Regions from separate parts of the Nocardia sp. NPDC060259 genome, predicted to be linked through region 2. Evidence: riboswitches for the same ligand, from Rfam matches in the RefSeq annotation. Region 2 holds a riboswitch; the other holds the start of a gene.
The links. Region 2 has a riboswitch for thiamine pyrophosphate ahead of thiC (phosphomethylpyrimidine synthase ThiC). Riboswitches for the same ligand answer to the same signal wherever they lie in the genome.
Positions count from the first base shown of each region.

Region 1: linked by a shared signal. The riboswitch ahead of ACFWF2_RS00515 (TenA family protein) and the one ahead of thiC (phosphomethylpyrimidine synthase ThiC) in region 2 are both predicted to bind thiamine pyrophosphate.

Region 1 covers NZ_JBHXAY010000001.1:89,602-97,421, reverse strand. The annotation lists gene ACFWF2_RS00535 (nuclear transport factor 2 family protein) at 1-43, shown strand, start outside; gene ACFWF2_RS00530 (ABC transporter ATP-binding protein) at 93-899, opposite strand; gene ACFWF2_RS00525 (ABC transporter permease) at 892-1,743, opposite strand; gene ACFWF2_RS00520 (ABC transporter substrate-binding protein) at 1,721-2,743, opposite strand; gene ACFWF2_RS00515 (TenA family protein) at 2,740-3,447, opposite strand; TPP riboswitch at 3,438-3,534, opposite strand; gene gndA (NADP-dependent phosphogluconate dehydrogenase) at 3,701-5,146, shown strand; gene ACFWF2_RS00505 (low affinity iron permease family protein) at 5,343-5,741, opposite strand; partial or broken gene ACFWF2_RS00500 (energy-coupling factor ABC transporter permease) at 5,846-6,532, shown strand; gene ACFWF2_RS00495 (PDGLE domain-containing protein) at 6,554-6,940, shown strand; gene cbiQ (cobalt ECF transporter T component CbiQ) at 6,944-7,705, shown strand; gene ACFWF2_RS00485 (energy-coupling factor ABC transporter ATP-binding protein) at 7,702-7,820, shown strand, end outside.
Region 2 covers NZ_JBHXAY010000005.1:27,637-35,456, reverse strand. The annotation lists gene ACFWF2_RS03770 (hypothetical protein) at 1-111, shown strand, start outside; gene ACFWF2_RS03765 (MMPL family transporter) at 250-2,514, shown strand; TPP riboswitch at 2,588-2,718, shown strand; gene thiC (phosphomethylpyrimidine synthase ThiC) at 2,710-4,359, shown strand; gene ACFWF2_RS03755 (hypothetical protein) at 5,081-5,299, shown strand; gene ACFWF2_RS03750 (thioesterase family protein) at 5,330-6,124, shown strand; gene ACFWF2_RS03745 (SRPBCC domain-containing protein) at 6,125-6,637, opposite strand; gene ACFWF2_RS03740 (ArsR/SmtB family transcription factor) at 6,654-6,983, opposite strand; gene ACFWF2_RS03735 (SRPBCC domain-containing protein) at 6,973-7,404, opposite strand; gene ACFWF2_RS03730 (DUF559 domain-containing protein) at 7,545-7,820, opposite strand, start outside.

The sequences.
Region 1 (7,820 bases), on a different contig from region 2:
CACACTGCTCGCCAACCGCTGGGATCCATCGCTCGAGCACTGACCACCGGCACGCCGTGGTGGGCTCATCGACCCTTCACCGAGCGGTCGAGCTAGCGCTGTTCCGTGAACGCCCGACGTGACTCCTCGTGCAGGATCGCGAGGAGCTCCTTTTCGAGCGCGACGAATTCGGGAGTGGTGATCGTGGACAACCCGCGCGGTCGCGGCAGGTCGATGCGCAGTTCGTAGCGCACGGTGGCCGGGCGCGCCGACAGTACGAGCACGCGATCCGACAGGTACACCGCCTCACGGACATCATGGGTGATCATCAGGACCATCCAGCGGTAGCGCTGCCAGACCTCCTGTAACCACGACTGCATCTCGGTGCGGGTCAGTGAGTCGAGTGCGCCGAAGGGTTCGTCGAGCAGCAGCAGTTCGCGCTCCTGGACCACGGTCCGCAGAAGGGCGGCCCGCTGTCGCATCCCGCCCGACAGCTGGGACGGGCGAGTGTCCTCGAAACCGGACAGGCCGAATATCGGGAACAGTTCGCGGGCGCGGCGCCGGGCCTCCGATTTCGGGACACCCTGGACGCGCAAGCCGAGGATGGTGTTGTCGAGGACGGTTCGCCAGGGGAACAGCAGGTCCTTCTGCGGCATGTAGGCGCAGTGCGATGCGGTGTCCTCGCCGTCGGCCGCGCGGAAGCCGACGCTGCCGGAATCGGGGGATTCGAGTCCGGCCAGCATGTTGAACACGGTGCTCTTGCCGCAACCACTCGGCCCGATGACGGTGACGAACTCGCCCGATCGGACCGTGAACGACACCCCGCCCAGCACCTCGAGGTCCGGGCTGCGCCGACCGGGCTGCGGAAACGACTTGGTCAGATGGTCGACGACGATTCGGTCGCCCCCGGTGTCAGTCATGTCGGCTCCTGTTCTGCGCGCGCGACCACGGCGCGACGAGGCGTTCGATCGCGAACGTCGACAGGTACAGCGTGATACTCAGCAGTGCCGTGACCAGCACCGCCGCCAATACCAGGTCGGTGCGGAACGAATTCTTCTGCAGGCTCATATAGATGCCGAGTCCGGCGCTCGCGCCGACATATTCGGCGAACACCGCACCGACGACCGCGTAGGTGATCGCGATCCGTAGCGCCGTGAAGAACCGCGGCAGCGCGGACGGCAGGCGCACGTAGCGGAACTCCTGCAGCCGCGAGGCGCCCATGCTCCGCAGCAGCGCGCCCGCGTCACGGTCGGCCGCGGCGAATCCCTCGATCAGGCCGATAGCCATGGGGAAGAAGGTGACCAGCGCGACCACCAGGATCTTCGGCAGCAGACCGAACCCGAACCAGATGATCATCAACGGTGCGATCGCGACGATCGGCACGGTCTGCGACGCGACGAACAGCGGCACCAGCGCACGCCGCAGCCAGGGCGAGAAGTCCACGATCACCGCCAGCACCCACGCCAGCGTCAGCGACACCGCGAACCCGACCACCGTCACCTGCAAGGTGGCGGCCGCGTGCGAACCGATCTCGTCGCGGTGTGCCCACCCCTGCTGGACGACCCGCAGTGGCGACGGCAGCACCTGCGGACGGACGCCACTGCTCGTGACGTAGACCTGCCAGATCGCGACGAGGACCACCACCGTGACCAACGACGGCACCGCCCACCGGATCCCGGCCCAGCGAGCCGCCCCGCCGTCACCGTCGGCGGGGACCGGCGGTGACGCGGCTACGGACCGCTCACGGGGTGGCGAGGTACTCATTGGTGAAATAAGTCGACCAGTCGGGTTCGGTGGTCAGCGGCTTCCCGTCGGGGCCGGTCAGCAGGCCACCCCGGTACAGGAAGCCGGAATTCGCCGACCACTGCTCCACCGTCTGGAGGCCCACCTTGCCCGCGGCGTTCTTCATGAACTGCTCGGCCAGCATGCGCTGGCTCTCGAAGACCAGTTTTTCGTCGGTGAACGCGCCCGGATTGGCGTCGATGAGATCCTGGGCCGCCGCGTCCGGATTGTCCGCGGCGAACTGGTAGCCGCGTTGCAGCGCCTGCACGAATTTCGCGGCGCGGTCCGGGTTCTGGGCCAGCCAGCCCTCGTTGCCGTCGACCACGATCGCGTAGGCGTCCGGGAAACCGAAGTCCGTGTACCGGAAGTAGCGCATCGGGGTGCCGTGGTGTTCGGCCTCGATCCCTTCCCACGCCAGATACGAGACGGTGAAGTCGGCCTTGCCGGAGTAGACCGCTTCGTAGGCCGACGAACCCAGCATCACCGAGGTGAAATCGCCGGTGCCACCGTCGTTGCGGATGACCTGCTGGAGGGCTTCCTTCTCGCCCGGGTCGCCGAAACCGGCGTAGGTCTTGCCGTCGAGGTTCTTCGGGCTCGCGAGGTCGGCGCGATCGGCGCGCACGCCGATCCCCGTCGCCCAGTGCTGCAGCGGGGCGAGCACCGACTTGACCCGCGCACCCGACGCGCGGGCGAAGGTCGACGAGTTGTGGGTGCTGATCCCGAACTCCGCGTTGCCGGCATCGATCACCGTGTCGACGGAGGTGTTGTTGTACGGCAGGACCTGCACGTCCAGACCCGCGTCGGTGAAATAGCCGCGCTGCAACGCGACGTAGAGCCCGACGTGGTTGGTGTTCGGTGTCCAGTCCAGCGCGAACCGGATGGTGTTGTCGGAGCCGCCGCCCGAACCGCAGGCGGTGAGCAGCGACACGGCCGCGACGGTGGTGGCCAGGACCGCGATCGCGCGGCGCAGACGCCCGGTCATGCGGCGGGCCAGGGCTGCGGATGCAGGGCAGTGTCCCAGAACATCAACTCGTAGCGCACGGCGGCGACGAACGCCTTCTCCATCGCCGCGCGCTCCTGCTCGCCCGCCGCCTCGGCGGCGGCATCGACCAGCGTTCGAGCCGTGGCCGCGGACTGCTGGAACTCCGCCGCGCCGTAGGTGGTGACCCACTGGGCGTACGGGTGTGTGGGGTCGGCGGCGATCACCTTCGCGGCGCTCTCGGCCAGGTCGCGTCCCACTTCGGCATAGATCCAGAAGCAGGGCAGCGCGGCTGCCGCGGCGACGGCGTAGGACTCGGTCGCGGCGGCCGCGATCAGGTAGGAGACGTAGGCCAGGCAGGTCTGCGAATGCTCCGGCTCACCCTGCCGCGGGGGCAGCACGCCACCGGTGAGCAGCTGCTCGTGCATGGCCGACTCGACAGCGGCGGCGTTCGCGGACGAGGTCGCCCAGAAGGCCGCGGTCTGCGGGTCCGGCGACTTGGCGGCGAGAATCGCCAGTGCCTTCGAGTACCCGGTGAGATACAGCGAATCCTGCTCGATGTAGGTGCGGAACACCTCGAGCGGCAACGTGCCCTCGCCGAGGTGCCGCAGGAATTCCAGGTCGTCGATCGCACTCCGCAGGACTTTGGTCCGGTCCCAGAGGTGATCGGTGAACAGGTCGGTATTTGTGGTGTGGGCGCGCAACACCGTGACATCCCTTCGTCAGCATTACCTGAACAGGTTCAGCGGGTCTGTTCTCAGCCTCGCGGTCGCGAGGCACCCCGTGTCAGAACTCGACCGACACTAGCAGCGACCGCCGACACGCGGACTACGCCCGGTTCCGTCCAGACCCCCGGTGACGGTGGTAAGTGTTCGGCCGCGGATCGGTGCCAAGTAACTTGGCTGCCAAGGAAGCCGTCTTCCGCACCCGTCGGACCCGCCGAACAAAGAGAGCTGATCAATGTCGACCTCTACCGCGCGTGCACACATCGGTGTCACCGGCCTGGCCGTGATGGGCAGCAACATCGCCCGCAACTTCGCCAAGCACGGCTATACCGTCGCGCTGCACAACCGTTCCGTGGCCAAGACCGACGCGCTGCTCGCCGAGCACGGCGGTGACGGCGATTTCGTCCGCACCGAGACCGTCGAGGAGTTCGTCGCCGCGCTGGAGAAGCCGCGGCGGGTGCTGATCATGGTCAAGGCGGGCGAGGCAACCGACACCGTCATCGAGGAGCTGGCTGCCGTGATGGAGCCGGGCGACATCATCATCGACGGTGGCAACGCCCTCTACACCGACACCATCCGTCGCGAGGCCGCCCTGCGCGAGCGCGGCCTGAACTTCGTCGGGGCGGGCATCTCGGGCGGCGAGGAGGGCGCGCTCAACGGTCCGGCGATCATGCCGGGCGGACCGAAGGAGTCCTACGAGTCGCTGGGCCCGTTGCTGGAGTCCATCGCGGCGCAGGTCGACGGCACGCCGTGCTGCACCCACATCGGCCCCGACGGTTCCGGGCACTTCGTCAAGATGGTGCACAACGGCATCGAATACGCCGATATGCAGCTGATCGGCGAGGCCTACCACCTGTTCCGGGACGCGCTCGGTCTCGACGCCGGGCAGATCGCGGACGTGTTCACACAGTGGAACTCCGGGGACCTGGAGAGCTACCTGGTCGAGATCACCGCCGAGGTGCTCGCGCAGGTCGACGCGAAGACCGGCGAGCCGCTGGTCGACGTCATCGTCGACGCGGCCGAGCAGAAGGGCACCGGCCGCTGGACGGTCAAGTCCGCGCTCGATCTTGGTGTGCCGGTGACCGGCATCGCGGAGGCGGTCTTCGCGAGGGCGCTGTCCGGTTCCCGTGCCCAGCGCAAAGCCGCGGTGGGTCTCGCGTCGGGCACACTCGCCGACAAGCCCACCGATGTCGAGCAGTTCACCGAGGACATCCGGCAGGCGCTGTACGCGTCCAAGGTGGTCGCCTACGCACAGGGCTTCGATCAGATCGCCGCGGGCAGCGCCGAGTACGGCTGGGATCTGCGCCCGGGTGATATGGCGACGATCTGGCGCGGCGGCTGCATCATCCGCGCCCGGTTCCTGAACCGGATCAAGGAAGCCTACGAGCAGGACCCCGCCTTGCCGAGCTTGATCCTCGCGCCGTACTTCCGACAGGCGATCGAGACCGCGATCGACAGCTGGCGGCGCGTGGTGTCCACCGCCACCCTGCTCGGGATCCCGGTCCCGGCGTTCGCGTCCTCGCTGTCCTACTACGACGCGCTGCGCGCCGAACGCCTGCCCGCCGCCCTGACCCAGGGCCAGCGCGACTTCTTCGGCGCGCACACCTACGAGCGCGTCGACGCCGACGGCAAGTTCCACACCCTGTGGAGCGGTGACCGCAGCGAAGTGACCGCGGACTGATCTCCGGATACGAGTCTGGCGGGGGATAGGATCGCAAACCCCTTCGGTATCCCCAGCCGGGCACACCCCCTCTGACATGTTCGGAGGGGGTTTCTCGTATCCGGAGGTGCTCAGCGCGGCCGGGGTGGACTCGCCGCGATCCCGCCCGATCGGGGAGTGAGCTTGCCGCCGTGACTATTCCACTGCGGAGCCCTGGTCAGTGGCGCTCTTCGAGGCCGACCGATTCTCGGAGTCGGGCGGCGGCCGCGTGGAGTTCGGGGTCGGTGGAGGCTGAGGAGGTCATGAGGGTGGCCAGGGCCTCGGCGATGACATTGAGTTTCTCCTGGGCGGTCTCGCTGGCGCGGCGGCCCGCGTTTTCGAGGAGGACCACCAGCAGCAGGGTGAAGACGCTCGCGACGGTGTGGATGGCGACCTGCCAGGTTTTGAGATCCGTCCACCACGGCAAGCTGATCAGCCACGCGGCGACGATGGCGACGCAGAGGAAGAAGAACGGAGCCTGGCTCACCCGCAGCTCGGCCTGCTCGACGAACCGGTCGAAGGGCGATCGGTGATCACGTACACGACGGCTGCGCGCGGCTTCGGTGCGGCGCTCCATCACCGGATTCTAGTCTCCTCGAACTCGGGTCGCATCACTGCCGACGCCCCGGACATTCCTTTATCTGTTCACTTGGACAGATAAAGGGCGTAGTGTTCTGAGAGGTGAACGGCAGCATCGTGGCAATGCACATGAGCGACGGGATCGTCGATGCGCCGACGTCGCTGATCTTCGCGGGGATCGCGGCCGTGGGGCTCGGGTTCGCGGGCTGGCGAGCGCGGGCCGAACTCGATGAGCGCGCGGCGCCGATGGCGGGGCTGGTGGCCGCGTTCATCTTCGCGGTGCAGATGGTGAACTTCCCGATCCTGCCCGGCGTGAGCGGGCACCTGCTGGGCGGGGCGCTGGCCGCCATTCTGGTCGGGCCCTACCTCGGGGCGTTGTGCGTGGCGATCGTGCTGGTCGTCCAGGCGCTGCTGTTCGCCGACGGCGGGCTGACCGCACTCGGCACCAACATCACCAACATGGCCCTCCTCGGTGTCGGGGCGGGATATCTGGTCGCCCGCGGCGGGGTCGCGCTGCTTCGCCGGCGGACCGATACCGGCATGGGCATCGTTGCCTTCGTCGCCGCGCTCATCGGAACCCTGTGCGCCGCGATGGGTTTCGTCGTCGAGTACGCGATCGGCGGCGCCGCGGGATCCACGGTCGGTGCCGTCGCGGGGTACATGTTCGTCACCCACGCGCTGATCGGGATCGGTGAAGGCATCATCACCGCGATCACCGTGGTGGCCGTGGTGAACGCACGACCGGACCTGGTCTATGTCCTGCGTGCGGCGGAATCAAGCTCCGCCGCAGCATCTCCCGCTCGCGCACGGCTGTCGTTCACCGGTTTCCTGTGGGCGTTCGCCGCGGCCGCGGTGCTCGTCGCGGGCGTGCTGTCCTATGCCGCGAGTTCACAGCCCGACGGGCTCGACGCCACCACCCAGCGCGGGTGCATCACGGTCGAGGTGAACGGCGCCGAGGAACTGCATGGTGAGTGCATCGCCCAGAGCGCCGAGGAACACCGGTTCGCCGGTTCACCGCTGGCGGACTACACGATCGGCGGTGACAGCGATCTGGCCGGTCTGGCGGGCATCGTCGGTGTCGCGGCCGCCTTCGCCGTGCTGTTCGCGGTGGTCCGCACGATCCGGATCGGGCGAAGCGCAACGCGCCCGGCGGTCCGTGCTGGTGATGTCGCGGCGCGGTCGAACGCGGAGCCGTAGTAGGTGAGCGGCCCGGTCCACCGGCTGTATCTGGTGGGGAATTCGCCGGCGCATCGGGCGCAGGCCGAGGTGAAGATCGTCTGCGCGGTGGTCGCGGTGTTCGCGGTCGTGGCGACACCGCGGGAGTTGTTGTGGCCGTTCGGCTGCTATGCCCTTGGCTTGGTCGCGCTGTGGCGATGGTGGGGAATCCCGGTGCGCTGGATCGCGCCACGGCTGCTCATCGAGTTGCCGTTCGTCGTGCTGGCGATCCTGCTGCCCTTCGCCGCCGGGGAACCCCGCACCGAGGTCCTCGGGCTGTCGCTGTCGGTGACCGGTCTCTACGCCGCGTGGGGGATCATCGCGAAAGGCACTATCGGCGTGGGTATCTCACTGACATTGGCCGCGACGACGAGCGTGCGCGCCTTGCCCGAAGGGCTGACGCGGCTACGCGTGCCTGGCACGATCGTCATGATCGTGGTGCTGATGCTGCGCTACGTCGACGTGCTGGTGGCCGAGGCGGCGCGGATGCGGCTGGCGCGGATCTCGCGCGGCGACGACCCGCGCACACTGCGCCAAGCCGGTGCGACCGCACGCGGCGCGGGCACCCTGTTCCTGCGATCCTACGAACGGGGCGAGCGGGTCCATTTGGCGATGCTGTCGCGCGGATTCGACGGCGCCGTACCCGATGTCGGCACCCGGCCCGCCACCGGCAGGCAATGGCTGCTCGGCTGTCTGCCCGCGGCCGCCGCGATCGCTGTCTGCGCCGGTGCTTGGATGGTGCGGTGACCGAACCGACGACACCCGCGGTGCGTGTGGTCGATCTGACCTTCGCCTATCCCGACGGGACCGGCGCGCTGAACGGGGTGAACCTGCAGATCGCGCCGGGGGAGCGGGTGGCGGT
Region 2 (7,820 bases):
GCAACATGCGGTCCCTATCCCGTGCCCTGCGCACCCAGTTCCTCGGAGCAGATCTCGGACGTCTTCGCCCTGCTGCGGCAGGCCCTGTTCGGCGGTTCGTCCACGCCGTAGCGAGCAGCGGAATCCACTCGGCAACCGCCCAGGGGCGGAGATGGTAGTGGTCCATCCTCCACCTTGGGGTGGTATCGGGCAAAATTCATTGCGGGATACGGTGACTTTCGACGATCCCTAGCAGAGAGCCCCCCGACGATGTTGACGAGAATCGCCCGCGCCGCCGTGGGCCGACCACGACTGGTGGTCACGGTCGCACTGTTGCTGATGATCCTGTGTGGCGCGATCGGCGCCACCGTGCACTCGCATATGAAATCGGGCGGATTCGTCACCGAGGATCTTGATTCGGTGCAGGCGAGCCAGTACCTGAGCGAGCACTTCCCCGGCTCAGAGCCGAACTACGTCCTGCTCGTGACCGCCGAGGACGGCGCCGATTCGCCCGCGGCCCGCGCCGCCGCCGATACCGCGATCGCCCAGCTGCGGAAAGATCCCGAGATCGTCAGCGGTGTGCAGTCGTACTGGACCTCGCGCCCCGATCTGAAGCAGGCCCTGCGCAGCAAGGACGGCAAGCGAGCGCTCATCCTGGCCACCATCGAGGGCGACGACGCGGAGCTGCCGCTGCGCGCGGCCGAGCTCAGCGAACAAGTGCGGGTCGCGGGCGGGCCGGTGACGATCGAGGCGGGCGGTCTCGCCGCGTCGTTCTCCGATATCAACACCCAGATCAGCAAGGATCTGGTGATCGCCGAGGCCGTCGCCATCCCGGTGACCGGTCTGCTGCTGGCGCTGGTGTTCGGCAGTGTCGTGGCCGCGGCGCTGCCCATCGCGATCGGCCTGTTCGCGATCGCGGCGGCGCTGGGCATCCTGCGGGTGCTGACCGCGGTCACCGATGTGTCGATCTTCGCGCTGAACATGACCACCGCGCTCGGCCTCGCGCTGGCGATCGACTACAGCCTGTTCATCGTCAGCCGGTATCGCGAGGAACTGACCGCGGGCGCCACCCCCACCGATGCGGTGATCCGGTCGATCCGCACCGCGGGCCGGACGGTGGTCTACTCGGCGCTGGTCGTCGCGCTGTCACTGTCGGCGCTGCTGGTGTTCCCGCAGTACTTCTTCAAGTCGTTCGCCTACGCGGGCATCGCGGTCGTCGCGGCCGCCACCGCCGCGGCCGTGATCGTGCTGCCCGCGCTGCTCATCCTGGTCGGACACCGGATCGATGCGATCGATCTGCGCGCACCGCTGCGCAAGCTGTTCCGGCTGGCGCCGCGCGCGGAGAAGCAGCCGCAGCAGACGTTCTGGTACCGCCTGGTCACCGCCGTGATGAAGCGGCCGCTGCCGATCGCGCTGGCGACCACCGCGTTCCTGCTGTTGCTCGGCTCGCCGTTCCTCGGGGTCCAGTTCGGCTACCCCGACGACCGCTCGCTGCCCACCGGCGTGGCCAGTCGCGAGGTCGGTGACGTGCTGCGCACCGAGTTCGACGCCGACATGGCGTCGAGCGCGACCATCGTGCTGCCCGAGTTCCGGGGCACCCCCGCCGACCTGGACGCCTACGCCCGCGAGCTGTCCACGGTGCCCGATGTGCCTGCCGTGCTCAGCAGCTCCGCCGTCTACCGCAACGGTTTGCGGGTGGCCGCCGGCGTGCCGGAGATGTCGGACCCGTCGGCGGGCGCGTACCTGTCGGTCGCGACCACGCTCGACCCGTACTCCGAGGCGGGCCGCACCCAGCTCGACGCTATGCGCGCCGTCCCGGCTCCGTCCGATGCGCTGGTCACCGGCCCGGCCGCCCTCAATCAGGACTCGGTCACCGCGATCACCGGCAAGCTGCCGCTGGCGGGCGCGCTGATCGCGATCACCACGCTGGTGCTGCTGTTCCTGTTCACCGGCAGTGTGGTGCTGCCGGTGAAGGCGCTGGCGCTGAACATCCTGTCGCTGGCCGCGACGTTCGGCGCGATGGTGTGGATCTTCCAGGAGGGGAACCTGTCGGGGCTGCTCGGCTTCACCTCCACCGGCACGCTCAACCTGGCCATGCCCATCCTCATGTTCAGCCTGGCCTTCGGCGCCTCCATGGACTACGAGGTGTTCCTGCTCTCCCGGATTCGCGAGGAATGGCTGGCCGGACCCAAGACCACCGAGGGCAATACCGAGGCCGTCGCCATGGGCGTGGCCCGCACCGGCCGCATCTTCACCGCCGCCGCGCTGCTGATGAGCATCGTGTTCCTCGGCGTGGCGACCTCCGGCGTGTCGATGATGAAGCTGTTCGGCCTCGGCTGCGCGCTGGCCGTGATCAGCGACGCCACCGTCATCCGCGGGCTGCTCGCGCCCGCGCTGATGCGGATGATGGGCACCTGGAACTGGTGGTCGCCCAAGCCACTGGTCAAGCTGCACAACAGGTTCGGGCTGCACGAGGCGGACGAGCCGGAGACCGGCAAGGTCGAGCAGCCCGTGCCGGCACCGGTCTCGGTCTGAGCTGTTCGCGGCCCGCCCCGGACTTCCCGGGCGGGTCGCGAACCACGGCAGGTATGGTCGGCCTCGAAAAATTTCACACGCCAACGGGGGCTCGCACCAGCGGGCTGAGAGGACGGCTAGCCCATTCGCACAGGGCGCTCAGGGCCGTCGACCGTATGAACCTGACCGGGTAATGCCGGCGTAGGGAGGAACATCATGGGCACAGCCACGCCTTCGAACGGGAGCACCGCTCCGGTCGACACCGTCACCACCGGGCCGATCCAGGGCAGCGTCAAGCACTACCAGGAGGTCGACGGCCTGCGCATTCCGGTGCGCCGGATCAACCTCACCAACGGCGACCATTTCGACGTCTTCGACACCTCCGGCCCGTACACCGACGACAACGCGGTGATCGACCTCGAGGCCGGTCTGCCGAAGCTGCGCGACGAGTGGGACAAGCCAGGCGTCGACGGCCCGCCCACCCAGCTCGCCTGGGCGCGCCAGGGCATCATCACCTCGGAAATGCGCTTCATCGCCGCTCGCGAGGGCGTCTCGCCGGAGCTGGTGCGTGACGAGGTCGCCGCCGGTCGCGCGGTGATCCCGGCCAACCACAAGCACCCGGAGCTGGAGCCGACCATCATCGGCAAGAAGTTCCTGGTCAAGATCAACGCGAATATCGGCAACTCGGCGGTGTCGTCGTCGATCGCCGAAGAGGTCGAGAAGATGGTGTGGGCCTCGCGCTGGGGCGCCGACACCATCATGGATCTGTCGACCGGCAAGAACATCCACGAGACCCGCGAGTGGATCCTGCGCAACTCCCCCGTCCCGATCGGCACCGTGCCGATCTACCAGGCGCTGGAGAAGGTGAACGGTGATCCGACCAAGCTCACCTGGGAGATGTACCGCGACACCGTGATCGAGCAGTGCGAGCAGGGTGTGGACTACATGACCGTGCACGCGGGCGTGCTGCTGCGCTACATCCCGCTGACCGCCAAGCGCGTCACCGGCATCGTCTCGCGCGGTGGTTCGATCATGGCCGCGTGGTGTCTGGCCCATCATCAGGAATCGTTCCTGTACACGCACTTCCGTGAGCTCTGCGAGATCCTCGCGAAGTACGACGTCACCTTCTCCCTTGGCGACGGCCTGCGTCCCGGCTCGATCGCCGACGCCAACGACGAGGCCCAGTTCGCCGAACTGCGCACCCTCGGCGAGCTCACCAAGATCGCGAAATCCTATGGCGTGCAGGTGATGATCGAGGGTCCCGGCCACGTGCCGATGCACAAGATCGTCGAGAACGTTCGCCTGGAGGAAGAGCTCTGCGAAGAGGCGCCGTTCTACACCCTGGGCCCGCTCGCCACCGATATCGCACCCGCCTACGACCACATCACCTCGGCCATCGGCGCCGCGATCATCGCCCAGGCGGGCACCGCGATGCTCTGCTACGTCACCCCCAAGGAACACCTCGGCCTGCCCAACCGCGACGACGTCAAGGTCGGCGTGATCACCTACAAGATCGCCGCCCACGCCGCCGACCTCGCCAAGGGCCACCCGCACGCCCAGGACCGCGACAACGAATTGTCCAAGGCGCGTTTCGAATTCCGCTGGCACGACCAGTTCGCGCTTTCGCTCGACCCGGACACCGCCCGCGAATACCACGACGAGACCCTGCCCGCCGAACCCGCCAAGACCGCCCACTTCTGCTCCATGTGCGGTCCCAAGTTCTGCTCCATGCGCATCTCCGCCGACGTGCGCGAATACGCCGAGAAGCAGGGGCTCACCGACGTCGCCGCCATCGAAGCGGGCATGGCCGAGAAGTCGGCCGAGTTCGCCGACCACGGCAGCCAGGTGTACCTGCCGGTCGTCTGACCCGACAGATCCCCGGGACCGGCACGGCTCTGCCGCGCCGGTCCCGGCTGTTTCCGGGGCTAGCATTGTCCCGACCCCGAAGCCCCCGGCTATTCCTGGCGCGGGTCCTACGGCACCGTCGGCATGAATCTGCTGGACCGCGACTGCCTGCTCGACGGTGTGAACGAGGCCGGTCTGTATTTCGGCGCGCTGTATCGACACCGGCTCGACCTGGTTCGTCGACGTGACCCCGTCGTCCTGACCGACCTCGTCCCGGTCTCGATCTGGGAAGATCGAGGACGTGGCAGCACAACCGAACCGCTACTCGTCCGCGCAGATCGAGGTGCGCTCGTTCGAGGACACCATTCGGCTCCGTCCACAGATGTTCTTCGGTCACGGGCGTACGGATCCCGGGTTGGCTGGCGCCGTTCTCACCACGGTGCTGCTGGACACGCTGGGCGATCCGGATCGGCCGACCGCGCGTGACGTAGTCGTCGAGGTGGTCATCGAGTCGGACCACCGCTTCACCCCCGGTGGAGGGATATCGCTATCTCAGCGACCCGAACGGGGTCCTCTCCCAGCTCAACGTGGTATCGGCGTAACCGCACGCCAGCGGCATCCTGCCACGACTCGGCCTGACCAATCGGGTGCAGGCCGCCACCCTCGCCCACGAGGCGGGGCACTGAGCGAGCCCAGGATTTCGGGGGCTTTCCCCACACGCCCCGGTCAGTAGGGTGCTGACATGCAAGCTCGCACGAAACGCTTCGTCGCCGGTGCCGTCGTGGCCGCCGCCCTGTCCCTCGCCGCTCCGCTCGGCACTGCCCAGGCGGCCGCCCCCATCGCGGACTCCGGCTCCGCATCCCTCGGCTGCACGTCGACCGACATCAACCCCTGCCCTATCCGCCCCCTCCTCGACCTCCTCACCGCTCTGACCAGCGGCTCCGCCGGAGGTGGGCAGTAGCCGCGCGTCCCCTGCGGTAGCGTCGGCGATATGGCCGAAGCCTTCTATCGCCCCGACCCGGCGGATCCGAACCGGTTCGAGTCGACCGAGCTCACTCGTGGGCCGTGGTCGCCGGACGCGCAGCACGCGGGGCCGCCCTCGGCGCTGCTCGGGCATGTGATCGAGCGGTGTGCGCCGCGGGCGGGGTTCCAGGTCGGGCGGGTCGCGGTGGAGATCCTCGGGCCCGTGCCGCTGGCGCCGTTGACGGCGACCGCCGAGGTGGTGCGGTCGGGGCGGAGCGTGGAGCTGATCCAGGCGACGTTGTCGTCGGAGCGCGGCCCGGTCATGCAGGCCAATGCGTGGCGGCTCAAGCTCAGTGAGCCGGCGCTCGATCTGCCGGTCGAGTTCCTGCCCAGTGGTACACGTCCGCTGCCGACGGCGACGGAACCCGAGGTGTTCCCCTCCGATCAGCGGATCGGTTTCCACACCGGTATCGAATACCGTTTCGCCTCCGGCTCTTTCGGACGGCCGGGGCCCGCGATCTGCTGGATCCGGTTGAAGTATCCGATCGTCGCGGGCACCACCCCGAGTCCCCTCGAGCGGACGCTGGCCGCCGCCGACTCGGGCAACGGGGTGAGTTCGGTGCTCGACTGGTCGAAGTACCTGTTCATCAATACCGACCTGACCGTCACCCTGCACCGGCAGCCGGTCGGTGAGTGGGTGTGCCTGGACGCGGTGACCCATCCGCAGCCGCACGGCATCGGCCTCGCCGAGTCCGCGTTGTTCGACGAGACCGGGCCGATCGGGCGCAGCACGCAGACACTGCTCATCGCGCCGCGCGGCTGATCAGCGCAGCGCGTCCAGGTTCACGAGGTCGGTATTGCCGTGCTTGCGCAGCTCCGACTCGCCGGTGCTGGTGCGCCGGAACGGGTCACCCTCCCCGGTGGTGAGAAGGCCGCGCAGGCTCGTCGTGATGTAGGCGCCCCACGCGTTGGAGCACACCTCGTAGCATTCACCCGCCGGCACCAAACCCTCATGGGTGAAACGGACTTGGGTGCCGTCCGCGGTTTCGGTGATGTCGAAGACGACGTCGGTGTCCTCCCATTCGGTGGTGTCCTCGACGAACGTGAGGTGCGAGTCGCTCACGTGCCAGACCAGGCGGCGGCCGGGGACGGATTCGGTGGTCGTCATCGTGCAGCGATGGATGCCGGGCACCTCGAAGAGGTAGCTGTCGCCGACCGAACCGGTGGTGCCCTCGATGGTCTCCGACCACCAGCCCCAGACATTGTTGATGGCGGCGAACACCTCGTCGGGTGACTTGCCCACGGTGATAGTGGCGGTGAAATCGTTGTCGCTCATTGCTTTTCCTTCCGGCTCAGCCGTCCAGATGTCGGCGGAGCGCGTCGAGGGGGCCGTCCCAGTCGCGCGAGAGGGCAGCCAGGAATTGTTGTGCCACTTGCATCGGCGCGGAGTCGAGGCGATAGCGCACGCGACGCCGCTCGCCCGGTTCCGGGATCACCAAGCCCGCATCAGTCAGCAGGGCAAGGTGTTTCGCGATCGCCTGACGCGTGATGGGCAGGCGATCGGCGAGGTCGGTCGCGGTGGACGGTCCATGTGCGGCGAGTGCGGCCAGCACGGACCGCCTGCTCGGATCGGCCAGCGCGACGAAGACCCGTTCGGCGGTGGCCTCCAGCTCAGGCCGCATCGAGGTACTCGACGAGCTCACCCAGCTCGCTCTTCCAGCCACCGACATTGCCCTCGAACGCCTCCTTGTGGAGGTCGTCGGGCAGCTGGGCGAACCCGGTCTCGACGACGGTCAGCCGGGTGCCCGCCCCGACCGGCTCGAGGGTGAACTCGACATAGGTGCGCCGCGGATCGTCGTCGGGCAGGCCGTTGATCGGCCAGGTGTAGCCGAACACGGTCGGCTCCTCGACCCGCTCCACCCGCATATCCGCCGCGAACCCCTCGTTCCAGGTCATCCGCATATCCCCACCGGGCCGCAGGTCGATCTCCGCGGTATTGCCGAACCAGCTCGCCAGCCCTTCGGCGGTGGTGATCGCCGCCCACACCGTGGCGGGCGGATGCGCGAGCTCGACTGTCCGCACGATCTGATCAGGGAATCCCATGACGCCTCCATCTATTGCAACCGATTGGTTGCAACCTAGGTTATTGCAACTTACTGGTTGCGTCAAGGGTGTTCCGGCCTAATCGTGCAATCAGCCCCCTCCCAGTCAGTTTCCTGACCGGATGACCTCGAATTGCACGATTACGCCAGTCCACGCCCGAATCGCCGACGGCGGACAACCCGTTCGACCTCGTCCACACACTCATCGAGGTTGCGCAGGACATCGTGGGCCGAGTACCGCAATACGAACCAGCCATGGATAACCAGCCAGTTCTGTCTGCGACGATCACGGCGGAAGGTCACGCGGTCGCTGTGGAACTCCCAGTCGAGCACCGTGTGCGCCGCTGTTGTCATCGGCAGCTCGGCAGTGTGGTCGACCGCGTCTTCGGGCAGGTCGCGTCGATACAAGCGTAGCCA